Regions from separate parts of the Enterobacter sp. R4-368 genome, predicted to be linked through region 3. Evidence: predicted binding sites of a transcription regulator. Region 3 holds the regulator's gene; each other region holds the start of a gene.

Region 1 (6,009 bases), 730 kb from region 3:
CCATTGCCAGGCGGCATATGCAAAAATCCGGTGACCGGCGTGCCGCCGGGAATGGCGAACTGCAGCTCTTTGATCTCGCCCGGCAGACGCTGCACCGCCTCTTCATACGCGCGGTTCGCCAGCGCTTGCGCCTGCTCAGCGAGCGAATCACCTTTAATATGAGGATAAGCGGCAATGCTGAACAAACTGGACGCATGCAGCCAGTGTTTGCCACTGATCTCCGGCGCGGGTTCCTGCATCGCTTTTTGCTGCCACGACATAGCCTGCACGGACCATTCATAGATCCAGTTGCCGTTACGGTAACCCACCACCGTGTCATACAATTCCGGGTCAGTGCGTTCAGCCTGGCTCATCACAATGCGCGCCTGCACTTCGAGGATCTCTCGCGGATCCACGCCGCGCCAAACCCACATCAGCCGGTTGAGCATGCGATACCAGTGCGGCACATTTTTGCCATCAAGGGTCGACAGAATCGGCGATTGCGCGCCACGATTAAACCGGCGTACCAGCGTGGAAGTTTCAGGGTGTTTGAAGCGGGGTTTGAATAACGTTTCGCTAAGATTGGGCTGTGACATTGCGCGCAGGCTCCATGTATCTATCACCGGCGGTTATTGTAACCTGTTGCGCGCTAAAAAAAACAACGCCCGGCAAAACCGGGCGTGAGCAAATGTTTCAAAGCAGAATTAACGGCCGCTGATTGGCGGCACAAACACCACACCCATATCCCACGGCTGCTCAATCCAGGTGTCCTGCGGGATATCGATCACGTAATCGTCAACCAGCGGGCGACCTGCCGGTTTGGCGAAAATAGTGACGAAATGCGCTTTGGGATACATTTCACGAATGGCGACAGCGGTACCGCCAGTGTCCACCAGATCGTCGATCACGATAAAACCTTCGCCGTCACCTTCTGCGCGTTTCAGGACTTTCAGCTCGCGCTGGTTGTCGTGGTCGTAGCTGGAGATACATACGGTATCAACATGACGAATGCCCAGCTCACGCGCCAGCAATGCGCCTGGCACCAGACCACCACGGCTTACGGCAATAATGCCTTTCCATTGTTCTGAAGGCATCAATCGGGCGGCCAGTTTGCGTGCGTGAATCTGCAACATGTCCCAGGTGACGACGTATTTTTCGCTCATGTGAAGTGTCCCAGCCTGTGTTTTACGGCTTAAAAATTATTCGAGGGGGAAATAGGTTGCGCGAGATTATAGAGATCTGAAGCGCTAAAAACCAGTATTACCCGGCATTACCGGCGCTTTTTCCGCGCACTGGTGCTCGCAGCGCGGCAATAAAGTGTTATTCTCAACGCCATCTCGCAAGCTGACGGCTTGCGATGTTCGTTTATTTAACCCTGTGACCTGCAAGGTATGTTGCGCAGGCTCTTCGTAAGGAGACTCATCGTGTCTGAACTGTCTCACCTATCGCCACAGCCGCTGTGGGATATTTTTGCCAAAATTTGTTCTATTCCGCACCCGTCCTACCATGAAGAACAACTCGCCGGTCACATTATGGGCTGGGCGAAAGAAAAGGGGTTGCATGCGGAACGCGACCAGGTTGGCAACATTCTGATCCGTAAACCAGCCACCGCTGGCATGGAAAACCGCAAGCCGGTAGTTCTGCAAGCACACCTTGATATGGTGCCGCAGAAAAATAACGACACAGTACACGATTTCACCACCGATCCGATTCGCCCGTATGTAGACGGTGAATGGGTTAAAGCGCGCGGCACCACGCTCGGCGCGGATAACGGCATCGGCATGGCTTCCGCGCTGGCGGTGCTGGCAGATGACAGCGTTGAACACGGTCCGCTGGAAGTGCTGCTGACCATGACCGAAGAAGCAGGCATGGATGGCGCGTTTGGTCTGCAAGCGAACTGGCTGCAGGCGGACATTCTGATTAACACCGACTCTGAAGAAGAGGGTGAAATCTACATGGGGTGCGCAGGCGGTATCGATTTTATCACCACCCTGCCACTCACCCGCGAAGCCGTACCGGCCGGGTATGAAACCTTCAAGCTGACGCTGAAAGGGCTGAAAGGCGGCCACTCTGGTGCCGAAATTCATGTCGGTTTAGGTAACGCCAACAAACTGCTGGCGCGCTTCCTGGCCGGTCACGCGGCGGAGTTGGATCTGCGTCTGCTGGATTTCACTGGCGGTACGTTGCGTAACGCGATTCCGCGCGAAGCGATTGCTGTTTTCGCCATTCCGGCAGATAAAGCCGCGCAGCTGAAAACGCTGGCCAACGAATATCAGGCAATCCTGAAAAACGAGCTGGAAGCCAAAGAGAAGAATCTGGTGGTACTGTTGGACAGCGCAAGCAGCGATAAAGCGGCGCTGACCACCGCCTCGCGCGATACGTTTGTGCGCCTGCTGAACGCGACGCCGAACGGGGTTATTCGCAACTCTGACGTCGCCAAAGGCGTGGTAGAAACCTCGCTGAACGTGGGCGTGGTAACGCTGCAAGACGACAACGCCGAGATCATCTGCCTGATCCGCTCGCTGGTAGATAGCGGGAAAGATTATGTGGTGAGCATGCTGGAGTCACTGGGTGCGCTGGCGGGAGCGAAAACCGCACCGAAAGGCGGCTACCCGGGCTGGCAGCCGGACGCGCGTTCACCGGTGATGGCGCTGGTGCGTGAAACTTATCAGCGTCTGTTCAACAAAACGCCGAACATTCAGGTGATCCACGCGGGTCTGGAGTGCGGTCTGTTCAAAAAACCGTACCCGGATATGGATATGGTATCGATTGGGCCAACCATCACCGGCCCGCACTCACCGGATGAGCAAGTGCATATCGAAAGCGTGGGCCATTACTGGACCTTGCTGACCGAATTGCTGAAAGCGATTCCGGCGAAATAAGCTTGTTGTCCGCGCCGCCCGGCGCGGACATTTTCCCCGACTCTACACTGCCTTAAATGCCATCCCTTTAAACGCGCGCAGCGGGTTTCTCCCCGTTCAATCTGCGGGTGAAACAATCGACCTTCCGATTTCAGCCTCGCGCATTCAGCATCCTTTATTTGTTGCAGATGATGAGCAATCAGCAAGGTTGCCAGCCGTTTAGTAGAAATATTTTCCGAAGCGAGATGGCAAAGAGAATTGCCCGTATCTCCTTTTATATATGAACAAATAAAAGGGATCGGCAGACGAAACCGGGGTTACAGGAACGACAAAGAGACATCAGGGCACGGTGAAATTCTTGTGCAGTAATGTGAAATAAACGTCGGGGATAAAGAAGCGTGTAATAGATCCGTAGCGTAATTTTATAGCCCTAACACCAGTTGCCGTTCCAGTTGGGGATCAAGCAGCGTGACATGCAGCCCAACCAGCCGGACACCGCGCCCGCTGCGGCGGTCGTTCCAGGTTTTTTGCGCCGTCGCCAGTAAATCCTCTTTATTTAACCGCGGCCAGACATGCTCCTGAGTCGTAAGCTGGAAATCATTAAATTTCAGTTTTACCCCCTGGCGAGCAATTAACAGATCCGGTTTTACTTTTGCCAACCGCCGCTCAAGCTCAGGGTAGAGATGTTCGATAATCGCTTCGCACTCTTCCCAGCTGTGAATATCTTCCGCCAGCGTCCGCTCCACGCCCACCGATTTACGCAACCGTTCGCTGTTAATTTCCCGCTCGTCAATGCCCTGACTGCGCTCCCATAAAATACGGCCGAATTTACCAAAGCGTTTAAGCAGCATGGCCAGGTCGCTCTTTTGCACATCTTCACAGGTGCGCAGCCCCAGCGTTTCCAGTTTTGCCGCTGATACCTTCCCCACACCGGGGATTTTGCCGAGCGGTAGCGTGCGCAGAAACGCCGGGACATCAGCGGGAGTAATCACATATTGCCCGTTGGGTTTGTTGAGATCGGAGGCAATTTTGGCGAGAAACTTCACCGGTGCAACGCCCGCCGACGCAGTCAGTTGGGTTTCATTAAAAATGGTCTGGCGAATCTCCTGCGCCATTAGCGTCGCCGAACCGTGGCAGTGCGGGCTATCGGTAACATCAAGATAGGCTTCATCCAGCGAGAGCGGTTCAATACGCGAGGTGTAGCGAGAGAAGATATCGCGGATCTGGTTAGACGCTTCTTTATAAGCGTCAAAACGGCCGGGCAATAGCGTGAGGTGCGGGCAGAGTTTAAGCGCCATCGCTGTTGGCATCGCGCTGCGTACGCCAAATTTGCGTGCCGGATAGTTCGCCGTGCTGATCACGCCGCGTTGTACCCGGCTGCCGCCGATAGCGATGGGAATATCGCGCAGGGCCGGGTTATCGCGCATCTCAACCGCCGCGAAAAAGCAGTCCATATCAACATGTATGATTTTGCGCATGCGTATGCCCTCACAGAATACTGGATAAGTATACAGCACACTTACAGCAATTGAGAAGCCAGTACGTAAATCCGACGAAAAGAGAGGAATATAAGCGGTAATTCAGGCTTTTTACTCGCATAATAGTCGCCAGCTTTCGGCCAAGCGTTTGATACATAATCCTCAATCTTATTCGCGCGAGACAAAAGCGAAGCCAATAAAGAGGCAGCGTGAAAGACGACGTAGATTGGGGCTTGCGAAAAAATGCCGTAATGCTAATGTGGGCGCTCCAAAACAGAATAGTCTGAATTTTGGGCTTCTTTTGCCGTCCTGGCAATGTGGTATTAGCTTTATCAAGGAAACAAGTAGTATGCGCAAAATCGCATTATTTATTGCGATGCTTCTGCTTCCGTGCGTCTCTTTTGCTGGCCTGGTGAGCAGCAACGGTTCAGTAACGCCGGTCAGCAAAGAATATAAGCAGCAGTTGATGGGGTCGCCGGTTTATATCCAGATCTTCAAAGAAGAGCGCACCCTTGATCTTTACGTCAAGATGGGCGAGCAATATCAGTTGCTCGACAGCTACAAGATTTGTAATTACTCCGGCGGGTTAGGCCCCAAGCAGCGCCAGGGTGATTTTAAAAGCCCGGAGGGGTTCTACTCCGTACAGCGCAGCCAGTTGAAGCCGGATAGCCGCTTCTATAAAGCCATTAATATTGGGTTTCCGAATAACTACGATCGCGCCCACGGCTATGAAGGCAAATACCTGATGATTCACGGCGCTTGCGTGTCGATTGGTTGCTACGCAATGACGGATTCCGGTATTGATGAGATCTTCCAGTTTGTTACCGCCGCGCTGGTTTTCGGACAGCCGAACGTGCAGGTGAGTATCTATCCGTTCCGCATGACCGACGCCAATATGCAGCGCCATAAGTATTCAACGTATGCGGATTTCTGGAAGCAATTGAAGCCGGGTTATGACTACTTCGCCACCACCCACCAGCCGCCGGTTGTCTCGGTCGTGGATGGTCGCTATGTGGTTAGTAAGCCGCTGAACACCGCTGTTCAGCCGCAGCTGGCGTCAAACTACACGCTCCCCCAGGCAAAATAATGCCCATTCGCCTGGCATAATCTTTTGCCAGGTTTCATTGCCGGTTAACGGCTGGGTGGCAATCACGGTAACCACATCGTTTGGTGTGGTTTCCCGCTGAAAATCAATTTCCACATCCTGATCCAGCAGCTTCGCTACGCCAAACGGCGCACGGCGGGTGATCCAGAACAGATTGGTCGAACAAAACGCCATCACATAACGCCCGTCCGACAGCAGCATATTAAAAACGCCCTTCACGCGCAGTTCCGTTGCCAGTGCCGCAATATATTTAAACACTGCCGCCATATTGCCCGGTGTGCGCGGGTAGCGTTCGGTCAGCTTGTGCAATAGCCAGCAAAAGGCTTTCTCGCTGTCGGTTTCGCCAATGGGGCGGAAATTACCGGTCTCCAGCGATTTATAACCTGTGAGCTGCCCGTTGTGCGCATATGTCCAGTTGCGCCCCCAAAGTTCGCGGGTAAACGGATGGGTATTTTCCAGCGCCACTTCGCCACGATTCGCCTGGCGAATATGGGCAATCACCGAACGGGATTTGATCGGATAGTCCTGTACTAATTTCGCAATAGGGGAATTAAAACTCGGTTGCGGATCTTTGAACGTGCGACAG
Region 2 (6,009 bases), 2.3 Mb from region 3:
GCAGCATAAAGCTGTCGAGATTGCGGGAGGCAACGCCAGAAACGGCGCTGTGCCAGGCGGTATCGAGGTAATCCGGCCCAACTTTGAACGGCTGAACGCGTAAGCCACGGCGCTTAAAAACAGTGAGCAGCCCCAGCGTGACGGTGGTTTTCCCACAGCCGCTGCCGGTTCCGGCAAGGAGAAAAGCGCTGCGCCGGTTTGACATTCCTGACACCCCATTCCGGGCGGAAAGCTGAAGTCAGGCGCGCGTTTGCCCGGTCTTGCGACCGTTCGCTTCTGAGCAACCCACTTCCCACCGAAGTTGTTGATAATGGCCCATCAGGTCGGTCTTCTGGCTTAGCGTCATCCTCACCCGTCCTTCCCGATCTGGCGATCAGTGGCGTTTTCGGGGTTGTCAGCATCACAGCAGCGGGGGCTGCGGGGGATTTTCACCCCCTTCCCAGCCGCGCAAAAAGCGGCGGCAAAACCTGTTGGCTTATTGCGTCACGGCGCGAAAACAGAGTTCGCGTTCTCATGACATTTCCCCAAAGCGCACTGGATTGCCGCAGGGAAATAAAACTGAAGCAGTTTATCGTCGCGTAAACGCGAGTTTGTTGCGCTATGACAATGTATTGCGTGCCCGTTTTTATCAACACCTGATTTATTCAGCTTTCGCCAACCGATCTTTAGCGCTGAAAACTTCATGCGTAATTCAATACCGTCTCAGGCGGTAAAAAAATAACGGCGCAGCCGGGTGATAGCGCTGACGGAAAAGGCTGTGCACTATCGATCCTGCGAAAATCCTTACCTGCCGAAGGTAAAAGCCATCTGCGAGTGCAATAACAGGGTATGCTTCGTGCCCTGAGGGACATATACCGGCAGTGGTTAACGCTGGCATTCGCGCGGATGAAGTGACACTATCCGGTTTTTATTTTTAAGGGGAAGCACCGTGGCGCAGGCAGCATGTCCCGCATCCTGCGGCGAAATTATCCAGGGCTGGATCCTCGGCGGCGAAAAGCTGGTCTCCTGCCCGGTGGCGTGGTATAGCCACGTCGAAGTCACCACCGGTACGCCGCTTGCCAATGAACGCCCGCTCACCCGCGCGATGCTCAGGCAACTGCTGGCGCACTGGCAACTCCCCGCATCCCTCTCATCGACCCTGCGTATTGACTGCCACTCGACAATTCCGGTGGCGAAAGGCATGGCCAGTAGCACCGCCGATATTGCGGCGACAGCCGTGGCGGCGGCCCGGCACCTCAATCAATCATTGGATGAAAAGACGCTGGCGCAACTTTGCGTGGCGCTGGAGCCGACCGACAGCACCCTGTTTTCAGGCCTGACGCTGTTTGACCACAACACGGCGGCAACGCGCATTCCCTGTGGCGCACTGCCGCCCACCGAGATCCTGCTACTGGAAAGCCCGCTGACGCTAACGACCGCAGATTATCACCGGATGGCGCGCCAGCAGGCGCTGCTGGACAATGCGGAAATACTGGACAGCGCGTGGCAAATGCTACAGCGCGCGTGCGCGCAAAAAGATGCCGCACTGCTCGGCGAAGCCGCAACACTCAGCGCGATGGCCAGCCAGACGCTATTGCCGAAACCTGCGTTCACTACCCTGCTCAACCTGGTGGAGCAGTTCGGTTTATACGGTCTGAACGTGGCGCACAGCGGGAGCGTGGTGGGTTTGTTTCTGGATTCGGCACGTCACGATGTGGGGGCGGTTTGCCGGTTTTTAGCGAAGAGAGAACTGGCGGCGCACTGGCCGAAAAATTATTTATTGAAGATGGTGGCGGGCGGCGTGAAAGAAGGGTGAGAGGCGAACCTCTCACCGCGAGGCATTATTCGGTTTTCGTTTCAGCCGGCTTCAGTTCGCCCATGGTTTTCAGCTTTTTGGAGATGTCGCGACGCTCTTTCGACAGCTCGGCGTTTTTGATGATGTAATCATCTACGCGATCTTCGTAGTCGGTTTTCATGCTGGCGATAATGCCCTGAATGGCTTCAACGCTCATGCCCGGTTTGATGTAATCGCTGAGGTTATCCAGCAGCAGTACGCGCTTCTGGTTATCACGGATCTTCTTCTCAACGTCCTGAATTTCACGCTGCAACTTGTTTTTGCGGCGGAACAGACGCACAAACTCCAGAACGTCCTGGAACGAAGGCTTGGTTGTTTCCATTTTTACACCCCTGATAATGTGAGATTCGGATTCGTTAACGCAACAAGCTTAGAGGCAAACCTACCCAAAGCGGTTGCATATGACAATAATTTTTCCTTTTCCCTATCATAACCACAAATCCAGCTGAATCGAAACAACCAGACTGTGTACAGCGGCTATCTGCCGCTTATTTGCGCAATGCCCGGCAGATCAAATGCGATAACAATTCCAGCTGGCGCGCCAGCTCCAAGCTTAACCAGACATAACCATGAATTGAAGTTTCGGCCAGTGCATCCCCCTGATGCGCGCGGCTTAACTGGCGTAACTCGGTGACAATCTCATTGAGCTTTTCCGTGTTTGCCAGAATCGGCTGCGGGTTGCCTTCATACAACGCGTGGGCAATGGTCAGCAACGTCTGCTGCGTCATCTGCTGCGTTTCACGCAAAGTATTCGCATTGATCATGACAAAATGGCTGGCGCGCGAGCTCCAGTGGGCGTTGATCTGCAATTCCAGCATGCACACCAAATTACGGCTGACGGTCTGGATAGCTTCAAAAATCGCTTTCTGGATATGGGTTTCTTTACTGGCTGGCGTGATTAAGCCGCGCATTTTTACCACGTCATTGAGAATTTTTTGCAGGTGCTTTTCCAGACGCGGTCGCTCCACCAGGTTGCGGGACAAACCCGCCTGATAGACCCGGTTAAACGCCGTGACGTAATTCGCCATCTGAATGCGCCAGTGCAAAAACGCTCGCTGCGGCCAGATGCCGGTGAACAACATGGCCAGCAGCGAGCCAATGATCACATCGCCACTGCGCCACAGCGCCGTATGCATATCCCCGGTCGGCGCGCCGACTACCACTGAGAGCGTCACGCCGATAATCAGCGCCTGATAAGGTTTTTTACCGAGTGCCAGCCAGCCGCATATAAACATCGCAACGGCACACCACACCAGCATCAGCGACAAAGAAATCAGCTCCAGCCTTAACGCTACCAGCCCCAGTGCGGCCCCGAAGATAGTGCCGCCGATACGTTCGAAAGCGCGCGGTACCACATTCCCCCAAAAGGAAATTGGCCCCATCAGCACCACCAGCGTTATTAATGGCCAGGTGCCTTCCGGCACATCCAGCAGGCGGATCAGCAGGAAAGTCAGCACAAAGGCCAGAGCAATGCGCACGCCGTGAACGACGCGATAATGGCGGTAAAGACGAATTTCAAAAGAGCTGAGTGATTTGTCGCGGCGCACGGCCGTTCTCCGGGCTAGTAGTAAAAAGAGGCGCAATTGTAGGATTTTTCAGTGGCAGAGATCACCTTTTAAAACAAAAAAGAGACGCCAGTTTGATCCTGACGTCCCTTTGCGTGCGTTTACAGCTTACAGCGCTTTCGACTCCACCGGAATATACATCTCAATCTCCCAGTAACCGTCGCGCTGCCCGTCGTTGCGATAGATTTCGAAACAGGGTCCGGCCGAAATTTGTAACGCCTGATCGGCGAGCAACTCATCGAAAAAGAGATCCCAGCTTGCTGCAAACTCTTCGTTGTAAACCCGCGCCTGCGCCACCGCGTACTGGCCGCCCGGAACCTCAGTGGTCATCACCCCTTCGCTGTTGGCTGGCACCTGAAACGCAGCGTCAACGGTGATTGCCACATCCGCCCGCAATTTTTCTGCGGGTACTTCATCCGGGTTGTCGTAATAAACGCAAATCCACTCCAGCGGCTGGATCTGCTTGTTATCAACCCACATCGACAGCTGTGCAAATCCCTGTTTAACTTTCTCGTCCCACGGCCCGACCAGATGAAACCCGGCGATACGGCGTTTTTCACACTGCTTGACTGTGTAGCTCATACTAACTCCCTTAGCGTTACTGTTCGAACATACAGTATAACGGGCAGGCCTGCGCCTGCCATCTGCAACCGCTCAATTATGCGAGCAACTTCGCATGCCTTCCAGCCGACGCCTGACGGTGTCAGCCTTTGTGGTGGAAGTAATCACTAAGACGCGAGAACAAGCCGCCTTTGCGGACGCTATCCAGCGTGACCAGCGGCCAGTGCGCGATCACTTTATCGCGGTCATAAAGCTGGATTTCCCCCACGCGCTGATGTGCTGCCAGCGGCGCATCCAGCTCCTTGCTGTCCAGTACATATTTGGCTTTTACGTTTTGCAGTTCCGCTTTCGGCAGCACCAGCCAGTAATCCCGATCGGTGCCAACATCAACCTGCTCTTTATCGCCGTACCACACGCGCTCACTTCCGACTTTTTTACCGTTACGCAAAATTTCCACGGTATTAAAGTTCTGCTGGCCCCAGTGCAGCAGCTTACGAGCCTGCTCTTCACGCCCTTTCGGGCTGTCGGCGCCCATTACCACCGCAATCAGGCGACGTTCTCCGTCCACGCTTGAGGCAATCAGGTTAAAACCTGCGCCAGACGTATGGCCGGTTTTCAGCCCGTCAACATTCAGCGTCTTATCCCAGAGTAAACCGTTGCGGTTTTGCTGGGTAATGCCGTTCCACGTCAGGCTTTTTTCACTGTACATATGGTAGAAATCCGGCTCGCCATGAATGATGGCGCGCGAGAGCACCGCCAGGTCATACGCCGAGCTGTGCTGACCCGGTGCATCCAGCCCGTGCACGGTTTCAAAATGGGTATCACGCAGATTCAGCTTCTGGACGTAATCATTCATCATGGCGACAAACTGCGGCTGCCCGCCCGCCACGTGATCCGCCAGCGCCACGCAGGCATCGTTACCGGAATCAACAATCAAACCGCGGCTCAAATCACGCACCGTCAGCCGATCGCCCGGTTTGAGGAACATCAGTGAAGAACCATCGAACACCGGGTTTCCTTTTGCCCAGGCGTCTTTTCCAACGGTGACGACATCATCAGCGCTGATGCGGTGGCTATCGATGGCGCGGTCAACCACGTAGCCGGTCATCAGTTTGGTCAGGCTCGCCGGGTTACGTTGCTGATGTTCATTGCCCGCCGTTAAGATTTGCCCGGTGGTGTAGTCCATCAATACCCAGGAGCCCGCCTGAATTGCCGGGGGCTGAGGGGCAAAAGGTAAGTCGTCGGCGTAAGCGTAGTTAACGCAAACCGCCAGCAAAGAAGCAACAAACAAACGGCGTTTCAATGAAATATCCTCAATGGCATCTAAAATCGTCGTTCTTTGTACGGAACTTCGTGTGTCGTTACCTGGTTAAATTGCAAAAAAGTGTGACATGGATCGATTTTAAACGTCTGTTTTTGCGAAGGTCTGCGGAAGAATGACCGGTTTTCCTTCGGCACACGCGCCGGGATGGTTTACCATAGAGGGCATATTTACTGACAGGATGAGCATCTGGTGTCTGATTCCGCCGCAACGCCCACTTTTCTCTTTCACGATTACGAAACTTTCGGTACCAGCCCGGCGCTGGATCGTCCGGCGCAGTTCGCCGCGATTCGCACCGACGCGGATTTCAACATTATTGGCGAGCCGGAAGTCTTCTATTGCAAACCGGCGGACGACTATCTGCCGCAGCCGGAAGCGGTGCTGATAACCGGTATCACCCCGCAAATTGCCCGCGCTAAAGGCGAGAACGAAGCGGCTTTCGCCAAACGTATTCACGATCTGTTCACCGTGCCGAACACTTGTGTGCTCGGTTACAACAATGTGCGTTTTGACGACGAAGTGACGCGCAATATTTTCTACCGCAACTTCTACGATCCTTACGCCTGGAGCTGGCAAAACCATAATTCACGCTGGGATTTGCTGGACGTTATGCGCGCCTGCTACGCCCTGCGCCCGGACGGGATTAACTGGCCGGAAAATGAAGACGGTCTGCCCAGTTTCCGCCTTGAGCACCTGACAAAAGCCAACGGCATTGAACACGCCAACGC
Region 3 (6,009 bases):
GGGTCGGGCGAACTGTTGGTAAAACGAGGCAGACAGAGGGATGCGATAAGAGCACAAAATCAGGAAGTTTGTGCGCAAAACAATGTAGTTAGAGTTAATAAATATGGAATCTGGAGGGGTGGTACATCCTTGTACCTTCGGGCAGGGTAGCCTTTAGAGGGTTAACACATTTGAGGGGATGTGCTGGCTACCAACGGTAATCATTACGCGTTTCCCAGTCCGTCACTTCTTTTTCCGCCTGATCTTTTGCGTAACCGTAACGTTCCTGGATTTTACCCACCAACTGATCACGTTTACCTTCAATGATAGTCATATCATCGTCGGTGAGTTTGCCCCATTTCTCTTTCACTGTGCCTTTAAACTGTTTCCAGTTACCGCCGACTTCGTCTTTATTCATCATGGACTCCTTATCGTTCGGTTAAAATGACGTTCTCACCGTGCTGAACGTACTGATTATTGTAGTCAGGGATTCGGCATTATGAATTTTATTCGGAATCTTTAACCATTTAACAAGATAAAAGTAGCGTAAACGAGACGAGAAAATCGGAGCGTTACCTTAGAAAATAAAGCGCTATCAGGAAGGAGCGCTGGCAGCAAACCAACTGTTGTTACGCCAGTGACGACGCCATATTAGCGCCAGCGTCAGCCCACGCAGAGCAAGGAATACAGCAAGTGACAGCCACAAACCGTGATTGCCCAAAACAGGCACGGTGAGTAGCGTAGCGGCAAACCCCGCCGCCGCCACTGCCATACTGTTACGCATTTCGGCCGCGCGCGTGGCACCGACAAACATACCGTCCAGCAGATAACACCACACCCCCACCAACGGTAAGATAACCTGCCAAATCAGATAATGTCCGGCAAGCTGTTGCAGCGCGGGTAACGATGTTAACAGCCCGATAATTTGCTGACCCGCCACTGCATACACAACGGCAAAGAACAGCGCCACCAGACCGGCCTGCCGGCAGGCAGCCCGCCAGATATGCATCAATTGACTGCCGTCTCTGGCACCGTAAGCCTGCCCGGAGTGCGCCTCAACCGCATACGCGAAACCATCCAGCGCATAGGCGGTAAAGGTTAAAAACATCATCAGCACCGCATTTGCCGCCACCGTCTCATCCCCGAGCCGGGCACCAAACACCGTTATCGAACCAAAGCAGAGTTGCAGCAGCAGCGAACGCAACATGATATCGCGGTTCAGCGCCAGCAAGCGCCGTACGCCACCGCGCCATGCATTTTTCAGCGTCAGCAATGAAATGCCGCGCATTACCAGTACGTGTCGCACCATCCATAAACCAATAGCGAAGGTGGCGTATTCTGCAATGACCGTGGCAAGTGCCGCACCTTGCACATTCATATGCAGCCCCATGACCAGCCACACATCGAGCACGATGTTGAGCAGATTCCCCACCACCAGCAATATCACCGGTGCACGCGCATACTGCACGCCGAGCAACCAACCGAGCAACACCAGATTGCCCAGCGAAGCAGGCGCACTCAACCAGCGAATATCCAGGAACCGTCGCGCCTGTTCCAGTACCGCCTCGCTACCGCCAGTGATATGCAGCGCCAGGTCGATAAGCGGCGTGCGCAACAGGGTAATCAACACGCCGGCCCCTAGCGCCAGCAGCAAAGGCTGGACTAACGCACGCGCCAGCGCGGGCGCATTTTTCGCGCCGAACGCCTGAGCTGTCAGGCCGGTGGTGCTCATGCGCAAAAAGAGCAGCAGCATAAAGAGAAAACTGGTCGCCGTTGCACCAATCGCCACACCACCCAGGTAAACCGGGCTGTCCAGATGCCCCACTACCGCCGTATCCACCAGCCCCAGTAATGGGACAGTGATATTCGAGAAGATCATCGGCAGCGCAAGCCGCCAGAGCGCTTTGTCAGATGCGGTTAGCAGTGGCATGGTTTGAATGTGAAATTTAATGAGGGAAAAGAGGAGATCGCTGCGGAACCTGAACCCGCCCCGCAGCAAAGCGAATGTGCGTTACAACCACGCGCCATTACGAATAACACCGACCGCCAGCCCTTCGATGGTGAAGTTTTGATCGCGAAGATCGACAACGATCGGGGAAAACTCGCTGTTTTCCGGCAACAGTTCGACGGTGTTACCCTGCTTTTTTAAACGCTTGACGGTCACTTCGTCTTCAATGCGCGCTACAACGACCTGGCCGTTACGCACATCCTGCGTTTTATGCACCGCCAGCAGATCGCCATCCATAATGCCAATGTCACGCATCGACATACCGCTAACGCGCAGCAGGAAATCCGCATGAGGTTTAAAGAGACTCGGATCGACCTGGTAATGGCCTTCGATATGCTGCTGAGCCAGCAGCGGCTCACCCGCAGCGACGCGACCAATCAGCGGTAAGCCGATATCGTCCTCTTCTTCTTCAAGCAGCAGACGAAGGCCGCGTGATGCGCCAGATACGATTTCGATAACCCCTTTGCGCGCCAGCGCTTTGAGGTGTTCTTCCGCCGCATTTGGGGAACGGAACCCCAATTGCTGTGCGATTTCCGCACGCGTTGGTGGCATACCGGTTTGAGTGATGCGATCGCGAATAAGATCGAACACCTCTTGCTGCCTGGCCGTTAATGCTTTCATCCCGCCCCCTGGGTGTATATACAGTTATGCTGTGAGTATATACAGCTAAAGGCGATTTTGGAACCAAATTTAAGCAAAAAACCAGGGCGTTATCGAATTCTGGAAGCGTTATCGAAAATGTGACCACAGTAATGCGATCCAAGTAAACAGCGCCAGCAGGATGGACATCAGCACCGCCGCCGACCCCATATCCTTCGCCCGCCCGGAAAGTTCATGGAATTCCGAACCAATTCTGTCTACCACGGCTTCGATAGCGCTGTTCAGAATTTCGACAATCATTACCAGCGTCACAGAACCAATCAGCAGTACGCGCGTCATTGTGTCAATATCGAGCCAGCAAGCGATTATAATTGCCAGGATAACCGCAACGGACTCCTGACGAAATGCCGCTTCATTAATCCAGGCGGCGCGAACGCCTTTCCAGGAGTATCCAGCGGCTTTAATGATCCGGGTGAAACCGGTGGTATTATTAGCCATTTAAAAGAACCTTTTTATTAAATTGGCGTCAATGTCTCAGCAAGCGCGCAGCGGTACAACAGAAATTATGTGCGCTTTCTGATATTCTTGCGGCGCAATGGCACTATTAACCAGAGGCTTTACATCCTTTATGTCCGGCTGGCCACGAATTTACTACAAATTACTGAATTTACCATTAAGCGTGCTGGTAAAAAGTAAATCGATCCCCGCAGAACCTGCACAGGAACTGGGTCTCGATACATCACGCCCCATCATGTACGTGCTGCCTTATAACTCAAAGGCAGATTTACTGACTTTACGCGCGCAGTGTCTGGCGCATGAGTTGCCCGATCCGCTGGAACCGCTGGAAATCGACGGCGCGTTGCTGCCGCGTTTCGTGTTTATCCACGGTGGGCCGCGCGTGTTCACTTATTACGCGCCAAAAGAAGAGTCGATCAAGCTGTTCCACGACTACCTGGATCTACACCGCAGCCATCCCGATTTGGACGTGCAAATGGTGCCGGTATCGGTGATGTTTGGCCGTTCGCCCGGACGTGAAAAAGGCGAAATTAATCCGCCGCTGCGCATGCTGAACGGCATCCAGAAATTCTTTGCTGTTTCCTGGCTTGGCCGCGACAGCTTTGTGCGTTTTTCACCGCCGGTTTCGCTGCGCCGTATGGCGACGGAGCACGGCACCGATAAAATTATCGCGCAAAAACTGGCGCGCGTGGCGCGTATGCACTTTGCCCGCCAGCGTCTGGCCGCAGTAGGCCCACGTCTGCCGGCGCGTCAGGATTTGTTTAACAAATTGCTCTCTTCTAAAGCGATTGCCCGCGCGGTCGAAGATGAAGCGCGCAGCAAAAAAATCTCCCATGATAAAGCGCAGCAAAACGCCATCGCGCTGATGGAAGAGATCGCCGCGAACTTCTCCTACGAGATGATCCGCTTGACCGACCGCATTCTGGGTTTTACCTGGAACCGTCTCTATCAGGGCATCAATGTGCATAATGCAGAGCGCGTACGCCAGCTGGCGCACGACGGTCACGAAATTGTCTATGTGCCCTGCCATCGTAGCCATATGGACTACCTGCTGCTCTCCTATGTGCTCTATCACCAGGGGCTGGTGCCGCCGCATATCGCTGCCGGTATCAACCTGAATTTCTGGCCCGCCGGGCCGATTTTCCGCCGCCTGGGCGCTTTCTTCATTCGCCGCACCTTTAAAGGCAACAAGCTCTATTCCACCGTGTTCCGCGAATATCTGGGTGAGCTGTTCAGCCGCGGTTATTCGGTAGAGTACTTCGTTGAGGGCGGGCGTTCGCGCACCGGACGTTTGCTGGATCCGAAAACTGGTACGCTGTCGATGACCATTCAGGCGATGCTGCGCGGCGGTACGCGCCCCATCACGCTGGTGCCGATTTACATCGGGTATGAACACGTGATGGAAGTGGGCACTTACGCCAAAGAGCTGCGTGGCGCGACAAAAGAGAAAGAGAGCCTGTTGCAGATGCTGCGTGGTTTAAGCAAGCTGCGTAACCTCGGTCAGGGCTATGTGAACTTCGGCGAACCCATTCCGCTGATGAACTACCTGAACCACCATGTTCCGGAGTGGCGCGAAGCCATCGATCCCATTGAATCCATCCGTCCGGCGTGGTTAACACCAACGGTGAACACCATTGCCGCTGATCTGATGGTGCGCATCAACAACGCTGGTGCGGCTAACGCCATGAACCTGTGCTGTACGGCGCTGCTGGCTTCCCGCCAGCGTTCGCTGACCCGCGAGCAACTGACCGAGCAGTTAAGCTGCTATCTTGAGCTGATGCGCAACGTGCCTTATTCGCCGGATTCGACCACCCCGTCGGCCAGCGCCAGCGAGCTTATCGACCACGCGCTGCAGATGAACAAGTTCGAAGTCGAAAAAGACACCATCGGCGATATCATCATTCTGCCGCGTGAGCAGGCGGTGTTGATGACGTACTACCGCAACAACATTGCGCATATGCTGATGCTGCCGTCGCTGCTGGCGGCGATTGTCACCCAGCATCGCGCTATCTCCCGTAGCGAGATCCTGCGCCACGTCGAGTTACTCTACCCGATGCTGAAAGCCGAGCTGTTCCTGCGCTGGGAAAAAGCGGAGCTGGCGCAAGTGCTGGAGAACCTGACGCAAGAGCTGCTGCGCCAGGGCTTGTTGACGGTGAAAGACGATCGTCTGAGCATCAATCCGGCGCACTCCCGCACCTTGCAACTGCTGGCGGCAGGCGCGCGAGAAACCTTACAGCGTTATGCCATCACTTTCTGGCTGCTGAGCGCCAACCCGGCGATGAACCGCAGTACGCTGGAAAAAGAGAGCCGTACGCTGGCGCAGCGCCTGTCGGTGCTGCACGGTATCAACGCACCGGAGTTCTTCGATAAAGCGGTGTTCAGTACGCTGGTGCTGACGCTACGCGATGAAGGTTATATCAGCGATACCGGCGATGCGGATCCGGCGCGTACCTTAAACGTGTACCAGATGCTGGCGGATTTGATAACGTCGGATGTGCGTCTGACGATTGAGAGCGCGACGCAAGCGGAAGCGTGAGGGTAAATGTTCCCCTCTCTTGTCAGAGAGGGGAAAAAACTCAAGGCAAATGCAGGTAACTTAACGCCAGCCCTAAAAACAGCACCAGCCCTACATAGTTATTGTTCATAAACGCTTTAAAACAGGCATCACGCTCACGCCCGGCAATCAACTTTTGCTGGTAAACAAACAGCGCACCGGCGATCAGCACCGTCCCGTAGTAGGTCCAGCCCAGCCCATTCAGCCAGCCAATCGACGCCATCAGCATCAGCACTGCCACCTGCAATATCCCGATAATCAGCTTGTCGAAACGACCAAACAGAATTGCCGTCGACTTGATGCCAATCTTCACATCATCGTCACGGTCAACCATCGCATACTGCGTGTCATA
Region 4 (6,009 bases), 1.4 Mb from region 3:
GATATTACCGCCCAGCTCAGCTTTGCGTTCAATATCGTTAAACTCGCCATCGCCAACATGTACCACACAACTGATTCGCGAGGGTTCACCAAAGGCACGTGGATGTCCCGGAAACTCGATAACGGACAGTGCATTGATCTGACCGATGCGTTCTCCTTCGGTTTCGATCAGGATTTGCTCAAGCAGGATCTCATCCTGCATGCGCTCCGCCAGGAAGCCTTCACGCCATTCTCGCTGCGCAAGCATTGTCTGGAACTCTTCCCCGCTAAAGGTTTCATCGGTGGACATCGCTGCCACTTCTCGCAGTTGCCGAGACAACCACATTGGGCAAAGAGGTAACGTTTCTTGATCGCCGGTGTAGCGGACGGCTTCGCGAATGAGTGTTGTCCATGCATCAGCCGCAGGGGCGGGCAAGTGCGCATCGCGAGCGGTTTGCTCGACCCACTGACGCCATATGGACATGGTTTCGGCATCCGCAATTTGCAGCGTTTCTTCGTATTCGCTGTAAATGGCCTGCGATGCGAGTTCCGGCTCCATTTCCTGGAAATCCGCGAGTGATTCACGTTCACCCACGAGGATGACTTTCAGATCCATTGGCATGGACGGCACAGTGACAGGCAGAGGGCGCGATTCATCAAAGGAAACCCAGTCAAAACGGCGCTGCATTACCATCGTTTTCAGGCGCATCCATAGCAGTGGCTGTGCAAGCAGAGTACGTAAGGAAATAACCAGCACTCCACCGTTTGCCTGGTGGACGAGGCCGGGTTGCAACGTGATTTCCTGATTAAACTGGCGAAGGCAGCCGAAAAGTTGTTCTGCTTCTACCCAATCGGCGATCGCGGTGGGTTTGCTGCCGATAAAATTTGCCTGGGCATCAGCCGAAGGTTCGAAGCGAATTGCCGAACCATTGACATGATATTGGCCGCCAGAAAATGGGCGGGCTTCAGGGATGAGCATTTCGGTGGCGCTGGCGATAAGCGCAAGATATTCGGCTTCTTCTGGCGCTTTAGCCAGCAAAAAGCGTGACGTCGCCTGCGGATAGAGCAATTGCTCCAGCGCGTACTGTAATCGGGGTTGCGTATCGGCCAGGGAGAAGTCCGTTTCGCGGGCTAATTCGGACGATTCAAACACTTCCTGATAGCTGCTGGTATCAGGAACCAGGTCGTTCCATTCAAGTTTTGTAATGGTCAAAGTCGTTTTTTTAGTCTGATGTCAAAGGCGCGATTATACCGTAAACGCTCCAACAGCACACATTCATTACACGCTTTCGCGACGCGAACACTATTGGCTTAAACGAGGCCGTGATTTCTTTTCAGCAGAGTTGGAAAAAACTGATATTCTGAACTGAGTTACACGGTCACGTTGAGAGCGCAATGAAATATCAACAACTGGAAAATCTCGAAAGCGGCTGGAAATGGAAGTATCTGGTAAAAAAGCATCGTGAAGGGGAATTAATCACGCGCTACATAGAAGCCAGTGCCGCTAAGGATGCGGTCGATTTATTGTTGACACTCGAAAATGAACCCGTACAGGTCAACGACTGGATTGTGCAGCATATCAATCCGTCATTGATTAACCGGATGAAGCAAACTATTCGCGCCCGCCGCAAGCGGCATTTTAATGCCGAACATCAGCATACGCGTAAAAAATCGATCGACCTGGAATTTGTAGTCTGGCAGCGTCTGGCTGGGTTAGCGCAGCGCAGGGGGAAAACGCTTTCTGAAACGATTGTGCAGTTGATCGAAGATGCCGAGCACAAGGAAAAGTATGCATCACAGATGTCTACGCTGAAACATGACCTGCAGGCATTACTTGGGAAAGAATAGGTGCGAATTATTCCTGCCTGTTATTTCAGGCAATAAAAAACCCCGCTAATGAGCGGGGGTTTTTTTAGACGGGAACTTAAGCCTGCGGCTGAGTTACAACGTCTTTGCTACCTTTAACTTCGATCTCTACGCGACGATCCGGTGCCAGGCAGTCGATCAGCGCTGCACGCGGTTTCACGTTGTCACAGGTGCTGCCGGTAACCGGGTTGGATTTACCCATGCCACGTGCGGAGATTTTGTTAGCCGGGATACCTTTAGAAACCAGGTAATCAACTACGGACTGTGCACGTTTCTCAGACAGGCTCTGGTTGTAAGCGTCAGAACCGATACGGTCGGTGAAGCCCAGAACCACTACGGAACCGTCTTTAGGATCCAGGTTGCTCAGCTGACCATACAGCTGATCCAGCGCCTGCTGACCTTCCGGTTTCAGCGTCGCTTTGTTGAAGTTGAACAGAACGTCAGACTTCAGAGTGAAGTGTTTGGTCTGCACTTCCGGAGCCGGAGCCGGAGCCGGAGCAGCTACTACCGGAGCAGCGTCTTCCTGCTGGCCGAAGCGGTAGGAAACACCTACGCTCAACATACCGTTGTCCGGACGAGCACCAACGGTGCTTGCATCACCGATGTTGTTAACCCACTGGTATTCCAGGCGGGTAGCGATGTCACGAGTAACTGCCCACTCAACACCACCAGCGAAGACCGGGGAAACACCGGTATCGTGATCTTTGAAGCCCTGGTTGTTCTGAGCGTCTGCACGCCAAACCATACCACCCAGACGAGTGTACAGGTCCAGATCGTCAGTTACCGGGTAACCCAGTTTAGCAGTCAGTTGAACGCCCTGAGCTTTGAACGCGCCGTTAACGGTGTCGCCTTTGTACGGCATACGACCCAGCCAGTCATAGCCCAGTTCGAAACCTACGTACGGGTTAACCTGGTAGCCACCGAACGCACCAGCACCCAGTTGGCTTTCGTGGGTCGGGCCATCGTTCTGCCATACCGCACCTTTGTCATGATACTGGGACCAACCCAGTTTACCACCTGTATACCAGGTGTTATCTTTCGGAGCGGCCTGCGCTACGGTAGCGAAACCAGCCAGTGCCACTGCAATCGCGATAGCTGTCTTTTTCATTTTTGCGCCTCGTTATCATCCAAAAATCGCCATGGGAATCTCTTTAGAGAAGCCACGGTTAAATCCTTCACCGGGGGCATTGCTCACTGACAACTCTGCAGACATCTTTACCGATATCTTTGGCTTATGCCGAGCACCCCTGGCGATGTAAAGTCTACAACGTAGTTGGAAACTTACAAGTGTGAACTCCGTCAGGCATATGAAAAAAAAGGCTTTGTATACACAATATTTAACACTTCTGATGAATCTTTCGCCACGGCTATTTCCGTACAAAGCGCGCTAGACCGGCTTTCGCGCTATATTTGGACGATAAATTTGAAGCGCTGCTCTCAGGCAAAAAACATCCTAGGAAAACTCCTAAATTCACTCAATGATACAAATTTGAGTGAATTTTTATCCCGGAAAGCTGTCTCGCAGCCAGAGGATCGTGGCGTACAGGTCGCATAACGAAGCCTATCGCATTGCCTTCTTCTGCCGCCATAGCTAATTGGCGATGTTCCTCTGCAGTCAGCTCTTCAGAATGCCAGCCAATAACGACGCTATAGTTGCCGGTGCGCAATGCACGAATCATTGAGTCCAGTGTTACGCTTGGAGAAAGCTGGTTCACCTGCATCACCTTGGTGAGGGGTAACCCAGCGGATTGCACCCACTCACGGCTGAGTTTTTGTTGAGGTGTCAACCACAGCTGCCAACGGGATTGTTGCCCGAGTTGCTGCAGTAAAGGCAGTAAAAGAAGCTGCGTCATCCAGGGCTGGTCCTCACGATAGACCATTTCGCTAATCAGCCCGGTAGTGATGCTGGAAGGCTCAACGTGATTCAATTTGTTGAGTGTTGAAGCGAGTGTTGTCGAACGATTCGCATAGCCTGAAGTGTACATAATCAATCCAGCCCTGTGGGTTACTGTATGTTTATACAGTAACCGTTGCATGCTCAGAGATCAACCTCATTTTCGGAAACTATCTCGCATTTTTGTTTTGTCCCTGCCGCGTAATGAAAAATTTGCTTGCCGTCTTGCTCACAGTTGCCTATGTTCCTGCGTAGTGGTTTCAGTAATTTAAATCTGGCTTTTACTATGTGATTTATAAGGCAAAAATCATGGAAGACCTATCTTATCAACGGATATATCAGTCACGCGAATACCTCATGCCTCTCGGCACAATTTGTCACCGCGCTCATTTTGGTGGTTACAGCTTGTCAGTGGATAAAACTGTTTTCGCGATGGTTGCAGAAGGGGAACTTTACCTTCGCGCTTGCGACGAGAGTGCGCAATATACGGTTACGCAAGATGCCCCTTTACTGGTATTCAACAAACGTGGGCGTCAGGTTTCGTTAAATTACTACTTCGTTAGCGAGAGTGTGTGGCGCGATCGTTCGTTACTTCTGCAACTTTCGGCTCTGTCACTTGATGCTGCGCGGCGTGATAAAGATCGGCGCAGTGCCAGAAAACGGTTACGCGATCTGCCTAACCTTACTTTTCAACTTGAAGCTCAACTTCATGAAGCGGGAGTACTGGATGCACATACACTGCGAATGCTCGGGGCAAAAGTTTGTTGGCTTAGATTGAGAAAATCAAACAAGCATCTGAGCGCGAAAGTGCTTCTTGCACTCGAGGGCGCAATTGTTGGGCTTCACGAAGCGGCGTTACCGGCGCCGCGACGCCGGGAACTGATGGAGTGGTTTAACGGCGTAATCAAGAAAGGAGCGAGTCCTTACTGAGTAATTTGGCTTTTCAGACGGCACACTTCAGGCAATAAAGCGATCAACAGGCCAATCTGTTGCAGTACCAGTGGCTCTTTGCTATCCGGGCGCGGCTCCAGGTGTTTAATGCGTTGGGATAGATCGGCAAGGGTATCCTGAACACGTTTTTGGTCTGCTGGTAGGTGATGTAGAGCATCGTCAACATAGCAGACTGCATCATCAAGTAAACGTAGGATATCCTGCTGGGTGAGCTGCTCACGATGTGCGCCAAGCGCGGAAATATAACTGGTAAAGGTATGATTTAAACATAACAAACGGAACGCGGCATCGCGAAGTTCAGGTGAGGTTCCGGGTTCGGAAGACATATTTGAAACGACCGATGCCAGTTCCGCGTCACGGTTATAAGCGTTACGTCTGGCGATGCGGTAAGCAAGCCGGTTATCGCGTCCCTGATGGTACTGTTCAAGAATGGCATCAAGGTAGCGGCAGTTAGCATCAAAGGCTTGTTCAGTAACGCGGGGCAGGTGTCGAAAACGCCAGTCCGGCCAGATAAAACTCACTGCCGCCCAGGCGATAGCACAACCTATAAGCGTATCAATAATGCGGGGAAGCGCGACTTCAAATCCTTCGCCCAATAAGTTAAAGCACAGTAACACCAGTAAGGTGATGAACATCGTGGCATGCGCGTATTGCACTGTTCGAAATGCGAAAAACAGTACACCGGTGATGACGATGAGTATCAGTTGCCCTTCGTGTGAGGGAACGAAGTAAAGTACCGGCAATCCGATCGCAACGCCAATCAGCGTTCCGATTACGCGTAGCGTCAGCCTGTGGCGAGTGGCGTTATAGTTCGGCTGGCAGACAAAGAGACTGGTCAGTAAGATCCAATAACCATGCTGTAGCCCCGTTATTTGGATAAACGCATAACCGATACATAACACCACCGACATGCGTACTGCGTGGCGAAAAAGTGCGGATTCTGGCGTCAAATTATTACGTAACCGCTGCCGCATGTCATTGAAACCACTCAGACTATCATCCGAAAGCTGATTTTCAGTGTCATTTGACAATGAAGGCTGTGGTTGACCAGATTCAATAGTTGCTAACTGAGCGTCAATAGCCCTCAGGTTATCCAGCAGAAAACCAAGTGCTTTCATATGCTCCTGAGGCGTGATGCCATTAGCGCGAAGACGATCAAGCGCCGCGTCAAGGTGGATAAATGCACGTTCGAAGCGAGAATCGTGTTGATACGGAGTGCGAAGCAAAATGGCGCGTGATAACTGAGCGCACGCATGTGACTGCATGGAAAGTAAGCGCTGAAAGCGGAACATCACGTCGCTATAACGAAAGTGTTCGCGC

Evidence for each region. Region 3 encodes LexA, which represses DNA repair genes until DNA is damaged. Its sites were predicted from a motif close to TNCTGTATGTACATACAGNA; they were not measured.
Region 1: the regulator LexA is predicted to act here: its motif matches at 4,337-4,356, upstream of dinB (DNA polymerase IV).
Region 2: the regulator LexA is predicted to act here: its motif matches at 3,999-4,018, upstream of sbmC (DNA gyrase inhibitor SbmC).
Region 4: the regulator LexA is predicted to act here: its motif matches at 3,851-3,870, upstream of sulA (SOS-induced cell division inhibitor SulA).

What each region holds. Positions count from the first base shown of each region.
Region 1 is NC_021500.1:4,075,709-4,081,717, reverse strand. Features, by position in the region: gene frsA (esterase FrsA) at 1-575, opposite strand, end outside; gene gpt (xanthine phosphoribosyltransferase) at 684-1,142, opposite strand; gene pepD (cytosol nonspecific dipeptidase) at 1,404-2,861, shown strand; partial or broken gene prfH (peptide chain release factor H) at 2,904-3,067, opposite strand; gene dinB (DNA polymerase IV) at 3,263-4,318, opposite strand; gene dpaA (peptidoglycan meso-diaminopimelic acid protein amidase) at 4,668-5,405, shown strand; gene H650_RS18960 (class II glutamine amidotransferase) at 5,376-6,009, opposite strand, start outside.
Region 2 is NC_021500.1:1,080,170-1,086,178, forward strand. Features, by position in the region: gene H650_RS05090 (cobyrinic acid a,c-diamide synthase CobB) at 1-205, opposite strand, end outside; cobalamin riboswitch at 305-486, opposite strand; gene H650_RS05095 (GHMP family kinase ATP-binding protein) at 929-1,795, shown strand; gene H650_RS05100 (DUF496 family protein) at 1,821-2,156, opposite strand; gene H650_RS05105 (FUSC family protein) at 2,323-3,381, opposite strand; gene sbmC (DNA gyrase inhibitor SbmC) at 3,508-3,981, opposite strand; gene dacD (serine-type D-Ala-D-Ala carboxypeptidase DacD) at 4,103-5,263, opposite strand; gene sbcB (exodeoxyribonuclease I) at 5,474-6,009, shown strand, end outside.
Region 3 is NC_021500.1:3,346,482-3,352,490, reverse strand. Features, by position in the region: gene H650_RS15765 (CsbD family protein) at 188-397, opposite strand; gene dinF (MATE family efflux transporter DinF) at 575-1,909, opposite strand; gene lexA (transcriptional repressor LexA) at 1,991-2,608, opposite strand; gene H650_RS15750 (diacylglycerol kinase) at 2,717-3,085, opposite strand; gene plsB (glycerol-3-phosphate 1-O-acyltransferase PlsB) at 3,216-5,639, shown strand; gene ubiA (4-hydroxybenzoate octaprenyltransferase) at 5,680-6,009, opposite strand, start outside.
Region 4 is NC_021500.1:4,793,904-4,799,912, forward strand. Features, by position in the region: gene H650_RS22330 (AAA family ATPase) at 1-1,191, opposite strand, end outside; gene matP (macrodomain Ter protein MatP) at 1,374-1,826, shown strand; gene ompA (porin OmpA) at 1,903-2,952, opposite strand; gene sulA (SOS-induced cell division inhibitor SulA) at 3,320-3,829, opposite strand; gene H650_RS22350 (TfoX/Sxy family DNA transformation protein) at 4,048-4,668, shown strand; gene yccS (YccS family putative transporter) at 4,662-6,009, opposite strand, start outside.